Regions from separate parts of the Vibrio sp. V30_P3S12P165 genome, predicted to be linked through region 1. Evidence: predicted binding sites of a transcription regulator. Region 1 holds the regulator's gene; each other region holds the start of a gene.
The links. The regulator PurR, encoded in region 1, represses purine synthesis genes. The targets are predictions, from matches to a motif close to TNANGNAAACGTTTNCNTNA.

Region 1 (4,199 bases):
AAGGTTCTTGACGGCAATAATGTCGTTCCAGAGCCAAAAGATCTTCATATTGATATTCACCCATATTTTGCATGTTACCAATATAGTCACTAAAACAGCGAATACCGGATTTTCCACAAATTTCAAATCCGGCTTGTTCAATCCACTGATAAACGTCGGTCGGCAATAAACCTTGTTGAGGCTGAAGTTTAAAACGTTTGCGGTGGGGCATTCCCGCTAGAATATGAGGAATATTGCCACACACTGCATTTTTGTACACCAAGCCATGTTGGTTATAAAACATAATCGATGCCATTCCACCCACTCGCACTTGGTTCAACAAATGGTGCAATGCCTGTTGAGGATCTGCCAACCATTCCATGACTGCATGGAACATCACGATGTCGACAGGTGCTGGTAAATGTTTATCGATCGCTTGGACAGGGGTATGTACAAAGCAATACCGTTCAAGTAAACCGTTCTGAATAACCGCCTGTTTTGCCAAATGCAACATTTCAGAAGAAAGATCGCATAGAGTGACATTGTGACCAAATTTCGCTAATCTTTGTGACATCTGTGCCAAACCACCGCCCGCGTCTAAAATGTGCAACGGAGCTTGTGCTTCATCGAAATGGGTAAGTAGACTCATGAGGTCTTGCCAAACAATTACTTGGCGAATCTCACCTTTGTCAGAACCATAAATGTTTTTTGCAAATTTGTGGGCAATATCGTCGAAATTACGGTCTTCTGTCACTGTGGCTTGAGCTATGATAATCAATCGTGCTGCTATTCTGTCATAGGAATGGCAGGAATAAAGAATCTTTCGCTGATTTTACTATCAAGTGCTGTTTTTTCGGACTATTTTGTTTATGTTTGAGCTGAAAAAAATCGTTTCCTCGCTTCTGATGCCTTTGCCAGCACTGCTGATCATTGGTTTTGTCGGTTTAATGTTAATCATGTTTACCGCCAAACGTAAAACAGGCTGTCTTGTGGTGCTCTTTGCATTGAGCGGTCTGTTTTTAATTGCCTTTCAACCCCTTTCTAGCCGCCTCTTAATGCCTTTAGAGCGTCAATACAGCGCGTTTCTGCCCGTCGACGGTTCCGTTGATTATGTGATGGTGCTTGGCAATGGCCATGTTGTGGATGGTACGATTCCACCCACCTCGGAGTTAACTCGAACGGCATTGATGCGCTTAACGGAAGGCATCCGTATTTTACACATGTACCCTGGCGCTAAGCTGATTTTATCAGGCTATGCCGGTGGTACTGAATTTAGCCATGCGAGAATGCTCGCCAAGGTGGCTCTCGCGCTTGGTGTGTCAAAATCTGATATTATTTTACTGGAAACCGCACAAGATACTTGGGAAGAAGCGCGGCAAGCTGCTGCTTTTGTTCAGCATAAAAAACTGGTTCTTGTCACTTCTGCAAGTCATATGGCACGAGCGATGAATGAATTTCACTCTGTTGGACTCACGCCTATCCCTGCTCCGACCAACTACCTAGCCCAAACGAAGGTGAGTCAAGCTTGGGATAAATACATTCCCAAAGCCAAATATCTAGAACAAACAGAGCGCTATTGGTTTGAAACGATGGGACTGATGTGGCAATCAATGCGAGATTGGGTCAGTCAGCATAACAACGCTGAACTCAGTGATACTCAATAACCAATAAACCAGCAAATCAAGATACACGGCTCTTGCTCACAAATTGCTACGTTTACTGACAATTTTGTATGGTTATAATGCATATTTAAGCTAAATTTCATTGCGGGTTGAGTCGTTGCAGTCTAAAATCTTGCTCGCTACTGACAAGATGAATGTAAAAATCAAGCCGCTATTTAACAGCGGTTTTTGTTTTTTTATTACTTTTAGGCTAATTAAAGCCGGTGCCCAAATCATGAAGCGTTATCGTCAAGCAACAGGCAAAATGGCTATTTTTCTCAGCCAGTATCATAAAATCAACATCGCCTATCGCATCATAACGCCGAATGCCCCTATCAGAGGGAAGCCTGGGTATAACTACTGCTGCACTCAATGAAGTGAAAGCCTATGCCGGCTCCAGCAGTCATTGATAGGATAAATTTATGGCTACGATTAAAGACGTTGCACGCTTAGCGGGTGTATCCACAACGACCGTATCTCATGTGATCAACAAAACCCGTTTTGTTGCAGAAACGACACAAGAAAAAGTACTCGAAGCAGTTAAGCAACTGAACTACGCACCAAGCGCGGTGGCAAGGAGCTTAAAATGCAACACAACACGTACAATTGGTATGCTCGTCACGCAATCAACCAATCTTTTCTTTTCTGAAGTGATTGATGGGGTTGAAAGTTATTGCTACCGCCAAGGGTATACATTGATTTTATGTAATACCGGTGGGATTTATGAAAAACAACGTGACTACATTCGCATGTTGGCAGAAAAACGTGTCGATGGCATGTTGGTCATGTGCTCTGACTTAACAGAAGAGTTACTGGAAATGCTCGAAAGCCACCCAGACATTCCTAAAGTCATTATGGATTGGGGGCCAGAAACATCTCAAGCGGATAAGATCATTGATAACTCAGAAGAAGGGGGTTATCTCGCAACGAAGTATCTGATTGAGAAAGGGCATAAAGCTATCGCTTGTCTTAGTGGTCATTTTGTCAAAGCCGCTTGCCAAGAACGGATTACTGGATTTCGTCGTGCCATGGCCGAAGCGAACCTTCCCGTTAATGATGATTGGATTTTAGAAGGTAACTTTGAATGTGATACCGCCGTTTTAGCGGCCGATAAAATTCTCGCCATGGATACTCGCCCAACCGCTGTATTTTGTTTTAATGATACGATGGCACTTGGCTTAATCAGCCGTTTACAACAACGTGGAGTTAGAGTTCCTGACGACATGTCCATTATCGGATACGATAATATTGAACTTGCTGAATATTTTTCGCCACCATTAACTACCATTCACCAGCCCAAACGCCGAGTCGGTAAAAATGCCTTTGAAATACTGCTGGAACGAATTAAAGATAAAGAACACGAACGCCGTACATTTGAAATGCATCCAGAAATTGTTGAACGCGATACGGTACGAGACTTAACCAAAAAATGATGGATAAGCGTAACTAAACCGATTAAAATCACTAAAAATCGAACCAGAGTCACATTTTCAAAAAAATGAAAAGTGACAACGGTTCAGTTTTAATGACTTTATCATCCGTATTCTGAGGTAATACTCGGAATACAGTATGTCACGCACAGGGCAAACCATCTGAAAGGGTGGGACGCAAAGCCTCCGGCCTAAACCCGAATGTGGTAGGTAGCGGGGTTGCCGATGGCTAAACTGCATAGACAGGAAGTTAACTTCTTATTGACATCTTTTAGCAGTTTTTTGCTAGTCTCTCGGACCTGATTTGGTGGCGAATTAGTTAATACACCGAGATTTACAACATGGATAAACCCGTATTAAAAGACTCAATGCGACTTTTTGAGCCACTTGGCCGTATCAAATCGCGTTCAATGTTTGGTGGTTTTGGCATTTTTACTAATGACACGATGTTTGCGTTAGTGGTTAATAACCAACTGCATATACGAGCAAACGATAAATTAGCCGCCAAATTTAAACAACAAGGTTATCAACCCTATGTGTATACAAAAAAAGGGTTCCCCGTTGTGACCAAATATTATGCTTTTCCTGAAACGAGCTGGTCAGATCCGCAATTCATCTTATCTGAGGCACAATCCGCTTTAAAAATTGCTCAACTTGAACGAGACAACCAAGAGCAATCAAAACCAGAACGGCTGAAAGATTTACCAAATTTACGACTAGCCACTGAGCGCATGTTGAAAAAAGCCGGCATCAACTCCGTTGAACAACTGCATCAACAAGGCGCACTAGCTGCTTATCAAGCGATACAACAAAGCCATTCCAGCGAAGTTAGCCTAGAGCTATTGTGGGCATTAGAAGGCGCAATTGAAAGAAAGCACTGGTCAGTCATTCCGCTTTCGCGACGCGAGGAACTTATTAAGCGTTTATCTTAAAAACACTCTCTTCATGCTTTTCAGCACTCAAACAATAATTAGTCCCTCAGCGAGTTGTATACCCAACCAACTTGCGTAGGGCTAATTATTGTCATGGTTTAACCTAAATCACACGATACCCAAATATGTTCTATTCTGTATCCATTGGATAACGCTAAATTTTGCCACTAATTAAATTTTTCCACTATAGTATAGGC
Region 2 (4,199 bases), on a different contig from region 1:
ATTCCACTTGGTCACAAGGACGCCATGTGCTCATGTTTGGTGTTAAACGCAGGGAAGCCATTTGCTCCACCGGTTGGTGAGTTGGGCCATCTTCACCGAGACCAATCGAGTCATGGGTATACACTTGGATGTTTTGTACTTTCATCAACGCAGCCATACGCATCGCGTTACGGGCGTATTCCATAAACATCAGGAAGGTCGCACCGTAAGGAACGAAGCCGCCATGCAGAGCGATACCATTGATGATCGCCGTCATGCCAAATTCACGCACGCCATAATGGATATAATTACCGGAAAAATCTTCTGCCGTCAGAGATTGAGATCCTGACCACATAGTGAGGTTTGATGGCGCTAAGTCCGCCGAGCCGCCCATAAATTCTGGCAATAACTTACCAAACGCTTCGAGCGCGTTTTGAGACGCTTTACGTGAAGCAATATTGGCAGGGTTGGCTTGCAGGTTAGCGATAATCTCGCTGGTGGCAGCTTCCCAATTAGCTGGCAATTCACCCGCTACGCGGCGTTTGTATTCTGCGGCTTCTGCTGGGTAAGCTTTCGCGTAAGCAGCAAATTTCTCATTCCAAGCCGCTTCTTTGCTTGCACCGACTTGTTTAGCATCCCACTGTGCATAAATATCCGCAGGAATTTCAAATGGTGCGTGTTCCCAACCTAAGAATTCACGAGCCGCTTTGATTTCATCGTTGCCTAGTGGCGCACCATGGCAATCGTGTGAGCCGGCTTTATTAGGAGAGCCAAACCCGATAATGGTTTTGGTACAAATGAGGGTTGGGCGAGACGTTTCCGCTTTTGCCGCTTCGATCGCGGCATGAATCGCATCCGCATCATGGCCGTCAACCGCTGGGATCACATGCCAACCGTAAGCTTCAAAGCGTTTTGGTGTATCGTCAGAGAACCATCCTTCTACATGACCATCAATAGAGATGCCGTTGTCATCCCAAAAAGCAATCAGTTTGCCAAGGCCAAGCGTACCAGCAAGTGAACACGCTTCATGAGAAATGCCTTCCATTAAGCAGCCATCACCCATAAACACATAAGTAAAGTGATCGACAATATCGTGGCCTGGTTTATTAAATTGAGCGGCTAATGCTTTTTCTGCAATCGCCATCCCCACGGCATTAGTAATGCCTTGCCCGAGTGGGCCAGTTGTTGTTTCAATACCTGGCGCATAACCATATTCTGGGTGGCCTGGCGTTTTCGAGTGTAACTGACGGAAATTTTTTAGATCGTCAATCGAAAGCTCGTATCCTGTTAGGTGTAACAGTGAGTAAATTAGCATAGAACCGTGACCATTAGACAAGACAAAACGGTCGCGATCAGCCCAGTGTGGGTTTTGTGGATTGTGGTTTAAATGTGAACGCCACAGCACTTCAGCGATATCCGCCATCCCCATCGGGGCACCCGGGTGGCCAGAATTAGCTTTTTGAACGCCGTCCATGCTCAGAGCACGGATCGCATTGGCAAGTTGTTTGCGAGAAGACATGTCAACTCCTAAATGGGAAGTAAGCGAGATGAGTAAAAATCGAGGTCAGTATTGTCGCAAAGCCCCTCGGGCTCTGCAAACCTTTTGCTGGTGATTTATTCTATTTTTGCAAGGTGTTACCACATATTTCGGTATAACGATAAAAATCTTATAATTTTGAGCAAACGTTTGGCTATAAGATAAACTAAAAAAGAGCTTGTAATTTAAGCGCTGAAAACTAGAATAGACGTCTAGATGTAGAAACGCCTACATATTGAACAATTTCATCGTTCAGTCATTCTCGTTGACTGCTCGTTACTGATATAACTTTTTGGAGCTATCATGGCTAAACACTTGTTTACTTCTGAATCCGTATCAGAAGGTCATCCAGATAAAATTGCCGACCAAATCTCTGACGCGGTACTTGATGCCATTTTAGAACAAGATCCGAAAGCACGCGTCGCCTGTGAGACTTATGTCAAAACTGGCATGGTGATGGTTGGCGGCGAAATCACCACTTCAGCTTGGGTCGACATTGAAGAACTCACTCGTCACACTGTACGTGAGATTGGTTACACTCACTCGGATATGGGATTTGATGCCAATTCATGTGCAGTACTCAATACGATTGGCAAACAATCTCCAGATATAAATCAAGGGGTTGACAAAGCTGATCCGAAAGAACAAGGCGCGGGCGACCAGGGCATCATGTTTGGTTATGCGTGTAATGAAACTGACGTACTCATGCCGGCCCCCATTACTTATGCTCATCGCTTAATGCAACGCCAAGCTGAAGTTCGTAAAAACGGTACGCTTGAATGGCTACGCCCTGATGCGAAATCGCAAGTTACCTTCCAATATGATCAAGGAAACATCGTCGGCATCGACGCTGTCGTTCTGTCAACGCAACACAGTGATTCGGTTTCCACCGCCGATCTACGTGAAGGCGTCATGGAGGAAATCATCAAACCCGTTTTACCAGCCGAATGGTTAAGCAAAGAGACCAAATTCTTTATCAACCCAACGGGTCGTTTCGTGATTGGTGGCCCAATGGGCGACTGTGGCTTAACCGGACGTAAAATTATCGTTGATACCTATGGCGGCGCAGCTCGCCACGGTGGTGGAGCATTCTCAGGTAAAGATCCATCCAAAGTTGACCGTAGCGCTGCTTATGCTGCTCGTTATGTGGCGAAAAACATTGTGGCCGCGGGTATGGCTGATCGTTGTGAAATTCAGCTTTCCTACGCGATTGGCGTAGCTGATCCAACGTCTATTATGGTGGAGACTTTTGGCACAGAAAAAGTCTCACATGATATTATCATTGAGGCGGTACGCCAATTATTTGATCTCCGCCCTTATGGGTTACAAGAGATGCTGAACTTACTGCAACCAATTTATAAGAAAACCGCAGCCTATGGCCACTTTGGTCGAGAGGAATTCCCATGGGAAGCAACCGATAAAGCGGCCCAATTGCGTGATTTTGCTGGTATTAAGTAAATCAATACTTATTGATATAATAGAACCTCAGCCTCGGCTGGGGTTTTTTATTGGGAGTTCCCCTTGCTTGACTTTGAATTACACTATCGCGCTCACCGGCAAATAGAACACTGCATCAAACTGGCTAGTGACTATTTTGCTTATCCATTCCCTCTGCCGAGTCTCAACTTTAAACTGCGAGGCAAAACGGCAGGAAAAGCCTATCTTCAGCTATGGGAAATTCGTTTAAATCCTATTTTATTTATAGAAAACACACATGCGTTTCTCTCCGAAGTCATCCCCCATGAAATTGCCCACCTCATCACTTATCATCAATATGGTCGAGTTCGTCCTCATGGTGCAGAATGGCAACAGATAATGTCACAGGTGTTTCAGTGTGTTCCGCGCACCACTCACTCGTTTAATGTCCATTCTGTCCAAGGTAAAACATTCGAATATCGGTGTTCATGCCAAAGCTATCCGCTGTCGATACGCCGCCATAATAAAGTATTACGTCAACAAGCCACTTATCGCTGCCGACGCTGTCAACAGCCACTACATTTTACCGGCCAACAGCTAACTCGTTAATCGTTCGCTTCCCTAATGGATAGGCAGGCCATTTTTTGAGTGTTAGACTGAGAAAAATCATACTAAAACCAGTCTAAATTATGTTTCATTTTCGTTTGCTATCCACTATATGCCTACTGCTCTTTAGTCGTGGGCTATTTGCTTCTGCACCCACCTCTTTTTCTCAAGCCAAAAAAGCGGCAATCACGATTTATCAACAGCATCCGATCAGTTTTTACTGCGGATGTAACATTACTTGGAAAGGAAAAAAAGGGCTTCCTGAGCTTGAGTCTTGTGGCTACCAAATACGTAAACAAGCCGTACGAGCCAATCGTATAGAGTGGGAACATGTGGTCCCCGCTTGGCAATTTGGCCATCAATTGCAATGCTGGCAAGAAGGCGGTCGAAAAAATTGCACGCACCATGACCAACATTTTCGCCAAATGGAAGCCGATTTACACAACCTGACTCCGGCAATTGGTGAGGTTAACGGTGATCGCTCTAACTTTAATTTTAGTCAATGGAATGGTATTGATGGCGTCACTTATGGGCAGTGTGAAATGCAAGTCAATTTTGCTCAACGAAAGGCCATGCCACCGGCACGCGCACGCGGAGCCATTGCCCGAACTTATTGGTATATGAGCCAGCAATACGGTTTTCGTTTATCGAAACAGCAAGC
Region 3 (4,199 bases), on a different contig from region 1:
AAAGAAGAGATCATTGAAGTACTCAAAGACTTGCGTGCACACGGTGTCACCATGTTAACGCTAGGCCAATATCTAGCCCCCAGTCGCCACCACTTACCGGTTGAACGCTACGTCCCACCTGAAGAGTTTGATGAGCTAAAAGAAATCGCCCTTGAGCTTGGCTTTACCCATGCTGCTTGCGGGCCATTTGTACGCTCTTCCTACCATGCTGATTTGCAAGCGAAAGGCATGGAAGTTAAATAGATTCATCTGAATAGCAGAAAAGTCGACAAAATGTCGACTTTTTTATTAAACTAAACAAATACATCAATAATAATGATTAGCTTGGGCAAACAGAACATCGCTATCTAGACAATAAGGATCATGCTAATGAATAAAGTCGGCTTTCTTGCTTTACTAGCCGTAGCAGTGACTGCTGGGTGTAGCTCTAATACCCAACAAGATAATTTTCGTGAAGCCTCTTTTGAGCTGTGTAATACCGAAGTGAATATCTATTCGGTCAGTGATGATGGTCGAGTACGTATTGTCTGCGCCGATGGCTCTAAGTTTGCTCTACAAAGTGAAAAGACATTAAACACCATGCGAGATATCAACATTGATTATTGTGATGGTGAAGGGTTAGGTAAATTTAGCGAAAGTAGTAAGTACTATCTTTTTCAATGCAAGTCAGGCACCTTGCTAAGCATTTCAAAATAGTATCGCCAATGATTGACTCATTCGTCTATAAATAAGGCCCGCCAATGCGGGCCTTATTTTCCAATAAAACCACTAGCCGTTATGCGTACACAGGTAAGCGCTTACAAATCGCTAAGACTTTCTGTTTCGTCGCTTCAATGACGGCAGGATCGTTGATGTTATCTAAGACATCACACATCCAGTTCGCCAAATCTTTCGCATCTTGCTCCGTAAAACCACGGCGAGTAATCGCTGGGCTACCAACACGGATACCAGACGTAACAAATGGGCTACGAGGATCGTTAGGTACCGAGTTTTTATTGACGGTAATATTCGCGGCACCTAGCGCAGCGTCAGCATCTTTACCGGTAATATCTTTATCAATCAGATCGACCAAAAATAGATGGTTTTCAGTACCATTGGATACAATTTTATAACCACGAGCTTGGAACTGGCTCACCATCGCTTTAGCATTTTGTACCACACGAGTTTGATAAGCTTTAAATTCAGGCTCCATCGCTTCTTTAAATGCCACCGCTTTAGCCGCGATTACGTGCATTAGAGGGCCACCTTGACCACCAGGGAATACCGCTGAGTTGAGTTTTTTATACAACTCTTCGCCTGCGTTTGACAAAATCAAACCACCGCGCGGCCCCGCTAACGTTTTGTGCGTTGTTGTGGTGACAACATGTGCATAGGGTACTGGTGTTGGATAAACCCCTGCAGCCACCAAACCAGCAATGTGAGCCATGTCGACAAATAAATACGCATCAATTTTATCCGCAATTTCACGCATCCGTTTCCAATCAACGATTTGTGAGTAAGCAGAGAAACCACCAATGATCATTTTAGGTTTATGCTCAATCGCAAGGGCTTCCATTTCGTCATAGTTAATCTGACCGCTCTCATCAATGCCATAAGGAATAATGTTGTAAAGCTTGCCAGAGAAGTTTACCGGGGAGCCGTGAGTTAAATGACCACCGTGCGCTAAACTCATCCCCAGAACCGTGTCGCCTGGGTTAAGCAGTGCCATATACACGGCACTGTTTGCCTGTGAACCTGAGTGCGGCTGAACGTTCGCATATTCACAGCCAAATAGCTGACAAGCGCGATCAATCGCTAATGCTTCTGCTTTATCAACGTATTCACAGCCACCATAATAGCGTTTACCGGGGTAACCTTCTGCGTATTTGTTGGTTAATTGAGAACCTTGCGCTTCCATAACCCGTGGGCTAGTGTAGTTTTCTGAAGCAATAAGCTCGATGTGTTCTTCTTGGCGAAGGGTTTCTTCTTGAATTGCTGCGAATAGCTCCGCATCGTAATCAGCGATATTCATATCACGCTTAAGCATCTGTATCTCCTGACTCAGATTTATCTGAAATTAGCTAAAAACCACACAATGACCCAAACGCAAACGTTTTCGTCACCCTAATGGGGCGTATTCTACCTAATTTGTTCTTTAGCATAAAGCCCAAATCACACAAAATATCATGCAGTTTTTTCATAATGACGGACAAGTTTTTTCATCTTATCGCTTGGGAAAAGCGCACCACTTGTCGAAGTGTCAATTTTACGCTTTACACGCTGTAAAGCGCCAGTGACATAGGTGTACCTTAATTTTGTTCCGCTTGCTACCGAAAATAATGAGTTTTCATTAGTATACCGGATTACTGGTCTAAATAGACCGAATAAGTCGATTTCCCTTCTCACCAACCGACTACGACTTATTTATACATTTTGGCTGATCATCGTCCTCGTTCAAGTCGGACAAGGAAAGACCACCAGCCACTATACTCAAACTGAAAAAATAGGGAACATATTGGTCAATATGGAAAAACATACCCATAAAGAAGATATTATCGCGATGTTAACTGGCACCTTTTTAGTCGCTCAAGGCGTTTTTTTTCTTCAAGCTGGAGAGCTGCTTACTGGAGGAACCGCCGGGCTCGCATTGCTCTTGACCCATTTGCTACCTTGGTCATTCGGCGTTCTTTACTTTATCGCCAATAGCCCATTTTATCTGTTGGCTTGGCGTCGTTTTGGCCGTCGATTTGCTTTAAATAGTGTGATATGTGGTGCTTTGGTCTCTCTCTTCGCCGATCACTTATCGCTATTTATTTCACTCAACACTGTAAATCCCTTTTATTGTGCTTTGGCAGGAGGTTTGCTGATGGGCTTGGGTATGCTGATTCTTTTCCGCCACCGTGCAAGCCTGGGCGGGTTTAATGTGCTTTGCCTATATATTCAAGATCGATATGCTATTTCTGTCGGTAAAACACAAATGGCCATTGATGGGATCATTTTGGCCAGCTCATTATTGCTTGTCTCACCGATTACGATCCTGCTTTCGATTTTTGGGGCATTGATTCTTAATATTGTATTGGCAATGAATCATAAACCCACTCGCTATAAAGTGACTTACCAACCTTAATTCGAAGCCCTCTAGCAGATCTTAAGCCGACGAACATGGTCGGCTCAAGATTTATCATTATCAGCCATTAATGGCTCGCTCTACCTTTCACATCATGGCTTAACGCTTTGTTAAGTTCAGATTCTACATAACCAGGAGAACGAGTCGCTTGAGACAGTAGCCGATACATGGCGGGCACCACAAACAGGGTCACAAACGAAGCAAACCCCATACCGAAGAAAATCACCGTCCCCACCGATACTCGACTTTCATACCCAGCCCCCGTGGAAAGAATCAGTGGAACAGAACCAGCTAAGGTGGTGAATGCGGTCATCAAAATTGGCCTTAAACGGCGTGCAGACGCATCAATAATAGCCTGTTCGAATTCATAACCACGATCTCGCAGTTGGTTGGCAAACTCAACGATGAGAATGCCGTTTTTGGTCACCATACCAATCAGCATAATCATGCCAATCTGACTATAGATATTCAGCCCCTGCTCCATGACAAACAATCCGATGAAACCACCAAACACGCCCATTGGTACGGTAAACATCACCACCAGAGGATTGATAAAACTTTCAAACTGGGCAGCCAATACCAGATAGGCAACAAGCAGTGCTAATGCAAAAACCACCACAACACTCGATTGATTCTCTTTAAAATCTTTCGATTCGCCTGAATAACTAACGGTAATATCACTGGGCAATAGCTTTATCGCTTTTTGATCTAGAAAGTCCAAAGCTTGGCCTAACGTATACCCTTCGACTAAGTTAGCCGTAATGGTGATTGCTTTTTGCTTATTATAATGGGAAAGCCGAATGGGTGATGCAACCTCTTCAATCTGAGTGATCGTGTCAAGCGTGACTAAATCTCCAGATGAGGTTCTCATATAAATTTGGCTAAGATCGGCGACATTATTAAAGCTATTTTCATCGCCACGTAAGTAGACATCATACTCTTCACCCCGCTCAACAAATGTGGTGACTTTTTTCCCTCCTAACATCACTTCCAATGTTTCGGATAATTCTTGCACGCTAATGCCCAACTGTGCAGCTCGTTGTCGATCAACCGACACCACTAATTCAGGCGTTTTTTCCGAATAATTACTGTC
Region 4 (4,199 bases), on a different contig from region 1:
GGACTATTTAAAACCGGTCGATAAGCAGACGTTTCAATCGGTCGATTTAAATGACATTGCCAGTGATGTCGCGTGTTCTGAAGGTGGATATGAAGTGCAGATCGATGCGCAATTATCACAAGACATTGAGCCAGTGTTTGGCAACCCGATTGCGATTAAGCGGGCGGTCAGTAATTTAGTGGTTAATGCCCTGCGCTATGGCAATGGCTGGGTGCAAGTGAGCACTGGGATCACCGCAGATAAAAAAATGGCTTGGGTGTGTGTGCAAGACAATGGCCCAGGGATTGAGCCCAGCCAAGTCAATAAAGTGTTTGAACCCTTTATTCGTGGCGATACCGCTCGAGGAAGTGAAGGCACCGGACTTGGGCTGGCGATTGTAAAACGGATTGTAAGCCAGCACCATGGTGCGGTGGTGCTCAATAACCGTGCCGAAGGCGGCTTAAAAATTCAACTCAGTTTCCCAACCCAATCTCGTTAGATTATTGAAGCGGTTGCCCAGAACAACCGGCTTGGGGGAAGGTGCGAGATGTTCTAACTGGGTTTAAATATTAAGCGTCATCAAGTTTATTGACTATCATGTGAAGAAAGTACAGTTATCCTCGGTGACGCGAGCGCGATAAGCATTGCGGGCATTTTATTCTTGCTCTAGGGCTTGCTCGGTTCTGGTTGCTTTAGCGCGAGCGTTATGCTCGGGTAACAGCAAGTTAAGCACAATGGCGGTAATGCCACCTGCGGCGACGCCAGATGAGAAAATACTCTTAATAAACTCGGGCATAAATTGCAGAATTTCTGGTTTTTGTGCAATACCTAAGCCCATTGAAAACGACAGAGCCATAATCAAAATCGCACGTCGGTCGAGGTCAACGCGAGAAATAATTCGTACCCCGGCTGCGGCAATAGTGCCGAACATCACAATGGTGGCCCCCCCGAGTACCGGCTCTGGGATCAGTTGTACAAAACTTGCCACTCCGGGAAATAAACCCAGTAAAACCAACATTGCGGCAATAAAGTATCCGACATAACGGCTGGCGACACCGGTGAGCAAAATTACCCCATTGTTTTGGCTAAACGTGGAATTAGGAAAACTATTAAAGACAGCCGCTAGGGCCGAGTTCAGGCCATCGGCCAAGACGCCGCCCTTAATCCGTTTCATATAAATTGGGCCTTTGACCGGCTCGCCAGACACTTCCGATGTGGCGGTAATGTCTCCAATTGCCTCTAACGCGGTGATCAAGAAAATAAGAACTAAAGGAATAAATAACGACCAATCAAAACTGAGCCCGTACTGCATTGGGATCGGCAGCGCCATCAAGCTACTTTCTGGCTTTTGGCTGGTATCCACCATGCCCATCAAGTAAGCCATGATATACCCCACCACCATGGCAATCACAATCGAAGCGACTCGGACATAAGGGTTTCGGGCGCGATTTAAGATCACAATCAAGGCCAATACGGTGCCCGCTAACGCTAGCTTATCTAAACTGCCGAACGTGCCATCACTTAATGCGGCATAACCACCGCCGATAGAGACAAGGCCAACTTGCACCAAGGTTAAGCCGATCAAGGTTACCACAATACCGGACACTAATGGGGTGATGATACGTTGGGCAAACTGCAAAACGCGCGAGAGCAAAATTTCCGCAAAAGAGGCGACTAAAATGGTACCAAAGATGGCCGCCATCATGCTGGAGATATCGGCACCACCAGCTTTTAACGCTAAACCTGCGCCAATAATTGGGCCTAAAAAGTTAAAGCTGGTGCCTTGAATAGAGAGCAAACCGGAGCCAATCGGGCCGAAGGTGCGAATCTGAATAAAGGATGATAAGCCAGAGGCAAACAGCGACATGCTAATGATGGTGTTGGTTTGATCCGCAGGAACCCCTAATGATTGACAAATAATCAAGGACGGTGTGATGACCGCAACAAACATGGCAAGCAAGTGTTGCAGTGCCGCAAATAGGGTTTGTGGTAGAGGTGGACGATCATTTAATTGATAGATCAAGTCCGATTGGCGTGAAGCGTGTGGCTGACTCATGGTGTTATTCCTAATCGTGTCTGGCTGAGTGCGCTGAATGGGCAGTCACCGTCGAGTTGAGTGTTTACCTGTGATTGCTGTTAATCAGGCTCAACTCTGAGTGTTAATAACCATCAGGTTATTTTGGGCGGCGATTATAGAGGTTTTTATCAAAAAAGCAAACGATTGCTTTTGGGCGTTGATCCCTTGCTCTGTTATGGTGGGTAAAAGTACGCCACCGCAATTAGGCTTTGGCGTAAACGTCTCGTTCTGCTAACCAACGCTCAATAATCGCTTTCGCATTGGTGGGATAGTGATCGTGAATATGACGCGCAAGGCGTTGTACTTCAGGAATCAGCGATTGATCGCGAATTAAATCGGCAATTTTAAAATCGGCTAGGCCGGTCTGCTTGGTGCCCAAGAGTTCGCCCGGGCCTCGAATCTCTAAATCGCGCTGCGCGATAACAAAACCATCATTGCTTTCGCGTAATACGCCAAGGCGTTTTTGAGCGGTTTTTGAGAGTGGGGCGTGGTAAAGCAAGACGCAATGGCTGGCGACAGAGCCTCGTCCGACTCGGCCACGTAATTGGTGCAGTTGTGCTAATCCTAAGCGCTCTGGGTTTTCAATGATCATTAAACTGGCATTTGGGACATCGACCCCAACTTCGATAACGGTCGTCGCGACCAGTAGATGCAGTTGGTTGTCCTTGAAGGCTTGCATAACTTGCTGTTTTTCAGCTGCTTTCATTCGCCCATGAACTAAACCAATATTGAGTTCGGCTAATTGTTGCTGCAGTTCTTGTGCGGTATCGGCAGCCGCTTGTGCCTCCAAGACTTCTGATTCATCAATTAAAGTACAAACCCAATACGCTTGTTTATGTTCGTTAAGGCAAGCGTGTCGAACCCGTTCAATGATGTCTGCGCGTTTGGTGTCTGGAATCGCCACGGTCTGAATCGGTGTTCGACCGGGAGGCAGTTCGTCAATCACTGAGGTTTCTAAATCGGCGTAAGCAGTCATGGCTAAGGTGCGAGGAATGGGTGTGGCGGTCATAATTAACTGATGTGGATACGCTCCTTGTTTAGCGCCTTTCTCACGCAGCTCAAGACGTTGATGGACACCAAAGCGGTGTTGCTCATCAATAATCACTAACGCGAGTTGATGAAACGCCACTTGCTCTTGAAAGAGCGCATGTGTGCCCACCACCATTTGCGCCTCACCACTGGCAATGCGGGCAAGTTCAGTTTGTTTGGCTTTACCTTTCAATTTACCCGCTAACCAGCCGACAGCAATACCCATCGGTTCAAGCCATTGGCTAAAATTAATCGCGTGCTGTTCTGCCAGCAGTTCGGTCGGAGCCATCAGTGCGACTTGATAACCGTGTTCGATAGCTCGAACTGCGGCTAGGGCGGCAACAAGGGTTTTTCCTGAACCCACATCACCTTGAACTAAACGCATCATTGGGTGCGGTTTAGCAAGGTCGGCTTCGATTTCACGCACCACGCGAGCTTGGGCTTGGGTTGGGCTAAAAGGCAATTGAGCTAACAATTGATGTTTTAATTGCTGGCATTCTGGCAACGGAAGGGCCGTATCTTGCTGGCCTTGACTGCGCACCGCTAGCATGGATAAGTTTTGGGCCAATAATTCTTCCATGATCAAGCGAAGTTGAGCGGGATGACGCCCTTGATCAAAGAGGGTGAGGTCGAGGCCTGCCGGAGGACGATGAATGGTGTGCAGTGCTTGAGCGAGAGTCAGTTGATTAGGATATAACCCACTGGGTAATAGATCATCCACCGCCGCTTTATCGAGTAAACTTAACGCTTGCTCAGTGAGGTTACGCAAGGTGGTTTGCCGTAACCCTTCAGTGGTGGGATACACGGGGGTTAAGTGGGTTTCGGTGACGCTCTCTTGCGTGGCGGTAAAAAACTGGTAGTCAGGATGGATGATTTCTAACCCCTGATGACCACGCTTGATTTCACCGTAAGCGTAGATGGGTTTTCCCTCGGCAAAATTATTTTTCATCGCCGCAGTAAAGTTGAAGAAGCGTAAGGTGAGGGTGCCATTGCCATCACTGATTTTGACCGTGAGCATTTTTTTACGACCAAAATGGGTGTCCACCGCCATGACCTTACCTTGTACTGCTGCCCATAACCCAGGGTGGAGTTTGATGATGGGATAAATTCGAGT

Region 2: metK (methionine adenosyltransferase) is a predicted target of PurR. The motif match lies at 1,655-1,674, and genes of this name have one in related genera.
Region 3: glyA (serine hydroxymethyltransferase) is a predicted target of PurR. The motif match lies at 2,082-2,101, and genes of this name have one in related genera.
Region 4: CAG57_RS12440 (uracil-xanthine permease family protein) is a predicted target of PurR. The motif match lies at 2,189-2,208, and genes of this name have one in related genera.

Annotation. Positions count from the first base shown of each region.
Region 1 is NZ_WXWH01000030.1:190,418-194,616, forward strand. It holds gene cmoM (tRNA uridine 5-oxyacetic acid(34) methyltransferase CmoM) at 1-733, opposite strand, end outside; gene elyC (envelope biogenesis factor ElyC) at 822-1,643, shown strand; gene purR (HTH-type transcriptional repressor PurR) at 2,063-3,073, shown strand; cyclic di-GMP riboswitch class I at 3,213-3,297, shown strand; gene CAG57_RS06525 (TfoX/Sxy family DNA transformation protein) at 3,412-4,002, shown strand.
Region 2 is NZ_WXWH01000005.1:35,218-39,416, forward strand. It holds gene tkt (transketolase) at 1-1,498, opposite strand, end outside; gene metK (methionine adenosyltransferase) at 1,820-2,974, shown strand; gene CAG57_RS00915 (SprT family zinc-dependent metalloprotease) at 3,038-3,541, shown strand; gene CAG57_RS00920 (endonuclease) at 3,622-4,199, shown strand, end outside.
Region 3 is NZ_WXWH01000046.1:57,665-61,863, forward strand. It holds gene lipA (lipoyl synthase) at 1-243, shown strand, start outside; gene CAG57_RS09865 (hypothetical protein) at 370-696, shown strand; gene glyA (serine hydroxymethyltransferase) at 776-2,026, opposite strand; gene CAG57_RS09875 (YitT family protein) at 2,504-3,106, shown strand; gene vexH (vibriobactin export RND transporter permease subunit VexH) at 3,174-4,199, opposite strand, start outside.
Region 4 is NZ_WXWH01000060.1:83,737-87,935, reverse strand. It holds gene envZ (two-component system sensor histidine kinase EnvZ) at 1-478, shown strand, start outside; gene CAG57_RS12440 (uracil-xanthine permease family protein) at 635-2,035, opposite strand; gene recG (ATP-dependent DNA helicase RecG) at 2,259-4,199, opposite strand, start outside.